Regions from separate parts of the Peribacillus sp. TE19612 genome, predicted to be linked through region 1. Evidence: riboswitches for the same ligand, from Rfam matches in the RefSeq annotation. Region 1 holds a riboswitch; the other holds the start of a gene.
The links. A riboswitch is a leader RNA that binds a small molecule or an ion and turns the genes downstream of it on or off. The one in region 1 is predicted to bind cyclic di-GMP.

Region 1 (3,154 bases):
CCCCAGGACTTCCCGAACTCCGCTTCACTTTCATACTGATATAATTCTTCAACCACGCTTTTTGATCCGCTGGGAAAAAGAAAAATGATACAGGCTCCTGCAGCTAAAACCACAAGAATAGCCGTCAATACTCCTATTGGAATCTTATTTTGTCTCCTCACCACCCTTACAGGTTATGTATCATTAATATATATAATGGAAAACCATAAAAAAGAAGCATGTTGACAAACATGCTCCTTAAGTAGTATATATATCGGAAATGATTTCTTAGATTCATTGACGCCTTCTCCTTCGATACCAGAAAAGAGAAAAGAAGATTCCCAGCAAACCGCCAAACGTATCCAATATGACATCTTGCCACAAGGGAGTTCGGCCACCGGTTAGTTTTTGATGCAGTTCGTCTGCACTCGCATATAAAAGGACACATAAAAGAGCGCCTGAAAACGAAAGAACAGGCTTCTTCACAAAACGGCCCCAAACACGATACATCAATAATCCAAACACAAAAAAGATAAAAAGATGGGCACCCTTCCGAAGAAAAAACTCCAAAAAGCCATTTACTCCAGCTGTTTGGGCACTCACCTCAACCCCTCCATACATGAATGAAATGCCACTCAGCTTATCATACCAATATGGCGTATTGAACTGCGTTAAAAAAGGGGAAATACTTTGCTCCTCATATGTCTGCGAGGAAAAAAAGAAGATGACCATTGCCCATGAAACGAGCAAAATAAGGATGAAGTATCTACGAATCATATACTATCAGGTTGTTCAATGATCCCGCTTAATTTCTCCTTAATCTCTTCCACAAGTTCATTTACAGTAACATCTTGTCCAGACTCACCCTTGGCAAAAGTGTCTTTTAAAATATCAAAAAAATCCATTCGAAATTTCCACTCCAATATTTAATTGAGCCACCATTTCATACTGTTGTCCTAATCCTTTTTTCAAAAATAAGGAATATAGCTCATTTATTTGATAATCACATATATAGTAGGGATTGGCAAGCGGATTCTACTATATTATCAGAAAAGTAACTAAAGTTTAACATTCCTTTAATATTCAAGGGAAGGAATACTACTAGTGAATATGTGAGATAAAAAACAAAAAAGGACCGATTCTTCAGTCCTTTCGATACCCATATTATGATTGTCCCATAAAATATGTCATTAATGAAATCAAAACTAATGTAATGGTAATATAAGTGCCAATAAAAATTTTCTTACTTCTCTGTTTCTTTTCATAAACTTCCTCGAACGTAATGAATTTGTTTTTTGTCTGACATCGCCTTTTACGAAGTCCCTTTGCTTGATCTCTATAATTTAGTATCGGCACATAACCAAAAACTTTTAGGTATTATTAACTATTTTTTATAGGTTATATTTCTTATTTTTATAGCAGGTTACGACTAAAGCATTATGTATACTAACTAGGTTCTATGATCATCCTGTTAAATCCTGCCTAGGTATCATTTTAATATTTAAATTTATTAAGCGCTTACTTTATAAAATTCATGATTATTTTTATCCAACCGCAAAATGCCAACCATAACGGTACACTGAATAAAGTTCCCCACATTAATCCCTTCAAAAAGGCAATAGGTACATCCATAATAAAAATCCCCCTCAATAAGGTTGCATTTTTATTATTTTCGCCAAGTTCTTTATTCTGGATACCTTTTAAGTTAATGAAAACAAAAAAAGAAGACTGTATAACAGCCTTCCCTAACATAATTTTTATCCCCTGATTTGCGTTTTCCATTTCATTTTCCTTTTATGAACTCTCGCACTTCTTCAATAGATAATCCTAGATTTTTAGCCTCTAAAACTAGATAAACCCATTCTTCCCGTTCATTGTTAGCTTCCATGATAAACCCCACCCAGCTTGTGGTAACACAGCCGTCTTAGCATGTAGCCTTAGACCTGTAATTTTGCGTCCCTACTTTTCAATAGGTTTGCCTTTCTCAAGAATATTTTACATTATTATTAACCAAGATTAATAAATCTCTTGAATCCTATTTCCATGGTACTAAATAAACCATCTTTCCCTAAAACATTTCCCCTTAATTAAAACTATATTAATGTTAATTATACTTAAAAACGTAATAATAGCACTTAATACTATTCGTATTTTTATGTCATTTTTCAACATCTTTCATCAAAAAGTGACATTACAATGTAAAAACACTGGTATAATGCGCTTTCTTTACAACTCTTTTATTAATAATAGATTTATAATAGCATAAAAAAGCTGAATTTACTATTTTACAAAAATATTCTTTCGAAATAAGCGTGCTAAGTGATTCAATTTTAATTTATTTACCCTAAGAAAAAAAGCCAGCATTACAAACCATAATATGGCTGTAACCTGACTGTTTCGTGAACTTCAAATATTTTTGGTCAAACCGAGAAATAACAATCACCATTGAAAACTTAAAAACGTTCCCCACAATAGTCCCAAAACAAGAACTGCTGAAAATAAAAGATCATCTCTTTTATAGTAGTTTTAGACTTTTAGCTCCTTAGACTATCCATTTCGCCAAAGGAGAGCTCACTGTATATTTACTCATTCACCTTCTTAACAAAAAAGGGCCTGATTTCTCAGTCCTATTACGTATTTCCAAGAAAAAAAGTCAATAAAGAAATCAAAATTAAAATAATAGTAATATAAGACCCAATAAAAATTTTCTTACTTCTTTCTTTCTTTTCATGAGCTTCCTCAAACGTAATAAACTTGTTTTTTGACATCAAATTCTCCTTGTGTTTTGATGGCGCTTACATCGACTTCTGCGAAATCCCTTTGCTTGATCTTCATATTAAAGTATCGTCAAATCAGAAAAAATATTAACTGTATTATTCACTATTTTTATACTGAGCTAGATTTAATAAATTAATATCTGATCTTTATCATATAGTTTACTATAAATCTACAAAATATATTAATTCAAAATCTTCCATTATACCCAAAAGTCTTTTATATCAAGATAATAATACTTAAACAGTTTGTAGTTGATTAGAAAACAGTTCATAAAAAAGAAGGCTGATTAACAGCCTTCCCCATGTGACATATTCTTATATTTTCCTTTGATATGATGACTTATCTAGTTCTGTTCTCTCACTTTAACCTTCTTCTATGTTGGTTAAAAATCTTGATG
Region 2 (3,154 bases), on a different contig from region 1:
CATATTGTCACGAAGATAATCAAAACCTAACTCATTATTCGTACTGTACGTAATGTCGGCATTATACGCTGCCTGCTTTTCTTCTTTAGAATGACTGTTCAAATTCAACCCGACGGTCAAACCGAGGAAATCATACAATACACCCATTTCGGTGGCATCACGGTGTGCCAAGTATTCATTGACAGTAACGACATGTACACCTTTACCGGTAAGCGAGTTTAAATAAACCGGCATCGTGGATGTTAAGGTTTTACCTTCCCCTGTTTTCATCTCGGAGATATTTCCATCATGAAGGGATGCCCCACCCATGATCTGAACACGGTAAGGATATAAGCCCAGAGCACGCTTTGCCCCTTCACGCGCAACCGCAAAAGCCTCTACAAGCAAATCATCAACGGTTTCCCCATTTTGATAACGCTCTTTAAACTCATCCGTTTTGGAACGCAACTGTTCATCCGATAGCGCAGCAGTCTCATCAGCCAGCGCTTCGACCTGATCGGCGATTTTTTCTAAACGTTTGATTTCTCGCTTATTCGGATCAAAAACTTTATTTAATATATTAAGCATTCAATAACGCTCCTCTATTATGGTAATGATCGTTCAATGACAAAATTCATATAAGTAAGAAGAAACACACCTTCTATTATTACTAATGCACGCTTAATTTTACCACTTCTGTCATAGAGGTACAACTTCATGTCACTTCCCTGGTATAGACCTGAATGCAATTCTTGCGAAAAACAATGGATAAATGAGGAGTAAAACTGTTAAAATAGGAGGAAGTATAAAAAATATGTTGCAAACTCCCCACTATTCCATAAGCAAATGTGAATTATCCATAACCTTCCATCACTAGATGCTGTGTCCTCTCTAGAGATAGCATGTCATGGTAATCCAACCTTACAGGCGTCATGTTTTGAATGATAAGGTGGGCTGCCGAAACTTATTAGCGGAAGATAAATAGAACATGTTTCGAGGTGGTATTGATGATTGGTGAACGTGTAAAAAAACTGCGAGAAGAAAAGAAAATGTCGATGACTGAACTTGCCGATAAAGCGGGTGTTGCAAAGTCTTATTTAAGTTCGCTCGAGCGGAACTTACAAACGAATCCTTCTATTCAATTTCTTGAAAAAATCTCCTCCGTACTTAACATCCCTGTTGATGCCCTGCTTTACGATGCACCAAATAAGGAAACCTTGGACAATGACTGGATGAAAATCGTTGAGGAAGCCATGAATTCGGGTGTCTCAAAACAACAATTCAGGGAATTCATCGAGTTTAATAAATGGAGAAAAGATAAAGAAGAGTAGAGTGGTAGTGCACTAGTTTACTTACATAATTTGAAGAATACAGTTTGAAAAAGCTATACTCACAAGAATCTCAAGGAAGAATAAACCCTATAAACAGCTATGAATCGAACCACTGTTTATAGGGATGTTCTCGAATTTGTTCGGAACCTATTTTCCATCGTTCTCCTCAAATGTTGCCTCAAGGCTTTCCCGTTTAAAAAAAGCAATGATTTCCTCTTTTTTGAAACCCAAGCTTCTTGCTTCTGAAATCAATTTCACCCATTCTTGATCCATTTCCACATTAGCCACCTCTTCTACCTCCTAAAATACTCTTGTATTTCAGGCAGACCAGCCATCATAGTCAAAGGACCTTAGACCTGTGCCTTTGCGCCCTCATTTTTCAAGGAGTTTGCCTTTGTCGTGGTATTTATTACCAAATACACTACCTATAATCATATTATAACGGATACGTACTCCATATATTGCTATTTTATGTCGGTAATCCACATAAATGCAAAAACTTTTATCCGACAAAATATTACAATATTAAGAAAATTCGAAGTTCAGGTGATTTTTCATAGACTAATTCAACTTCGTTTTCTTGTATAATAGTAAATATTACTCTGCTTAAAATTTCGTTGGGGTGTATTGATTCTCTCGATTGTATGTGCATCGTGGGCTTTTTGCGCAGTTAAATCCTCACCGCAGGTCGGGCAAAGCCACTTTCCATATTCCGCACTGCTAAAAGAAGCCCTATGGCATGTATGGCAATTCTTTCGATACAAATAATCCAACCCCCTCTGCACCTTGATCAAATTGTTTTTTTATAAATAACTTATTGTTCTCTTTAAAGAACCAACAATTCGAGTATAGTGCAAAAGATAGGGGTATTTGAATAGGTAAAATTAACTATTTATCTTAATGAAGAACAAATAGTGCTCTCTTAAGTGAACTTTCGTGTGTTTTAGAGAACAAAAGAAGCAATCATTTTTTACGTTTCAAACGGATTCTATCAACATGCAAAAAGCACAACCCAGAGGCTGGGCTGTGCTTTTGATCTTAGAATAATAATTAACTAGGTTCAATCAATCCATAGCGTCCATCTTTTCGGCGGTACACTACGTTTGTTGTATTAGTATCCGCATTCGTGTAAACGAAGAAACTGTGACCAAGCATATTCATTTGTAAAATCGCTTCTTCACTGTCCATTGGCTTTAAATCAAAGCGTTTATTGCGGACCACTTCAATATCATTATCGTCTTCGAATTCATCCACCACTTCGTCAGCTTCCGTATTGAAGGCGAATGCATCGGGTGTAGTCGATAGATTGTTTCGGAACTTGCGATTGACCTTCGTTTTATGTTTACGAATTTGGCGTTCAAGCTTATCATTGATCAAGTCAATGGCAGCATACATATCCGCATTTTCCTCTTCAGCGCGAAGAACCAAATTCTGCATGGGAATCGTCACTTCGACCTTTGATGTATTATTGTTCACTTTTAAATTGACTAACACATTTGCATCTGGTGTATTGTTAAAATATCGTTCTAACTTGCCAATTTTCTTTTCGACGTATTCTCGAATTGCTGGAGTTACCTCAATGTTTTCACCGCGTACGTTGTAATTCATAAAGTGAGTCCTCCTTAAATTAAGACTATACAGTTAGATTCTACAATACCCCTCCGGTTCCTTTTAGAAACACATCATGAAATATGTCGAAATAATGAAACAATTGTCGGAAGGTTTGGAAAGGGTTGATGTCTGCCCTAGCTTCATTATATCAAATGCTATGCTAGAAAGAAAAAATTAAGCCTATTTTATTTACAGAAAATTTAAAAATATTTAACATAAAAACCGTATGGACT

Region 2: another riboswitch for cyclic di-GMP. It lies ahead of sinI (DNA-binding anti-repressor SinI); the one in region 1 lies ahead of ACZ9AO_RS04580 (anti-repressor SinI family protein).

Annotation. Positions count from the first base shown of each region.
Region 1 is NZ_JBWCCL010000002.1:270,708-273,861, reverse strand. It holds gene ACZ9AO_RS04595 (VanZ family protein) at 274-756, opposite strand; gene ACZ9AO_RS04590 (YwzD family small protein) at 753-884, opposite strand; gene ACZ9AO_RS04585 (hypothetical protein) at 1,498-1,761, opposite strand; gene ACZ9AO_RS04580 (anti-repressor SinI family protein) at 1,763-1,867, opposite strand; cyclic di-GMP riboswitch class I at 1,886-1,969, opposite strand.
Region 2 is NZ_JBWCCL010000015.1:24,929-28,082, forward strand. It holds gene secA (preprotein translocase subunit SecA) at 1-567, opposite strand, end outside; gene ACZ9AO_RS22195 (helix-turn-helix domain-containing protein) at 987-1,310, shown strand; gene sinI (DNA-binding anti-repressor SinI) at 1,458-1,598, opposite strand; cyclic di-GMP riboswitch class I at 1,629-1,713, opposite strand; gene hpf (ribosome hibernation-promoting factor, HPF/YfiA family) at 2,361-2,918, opposite strand.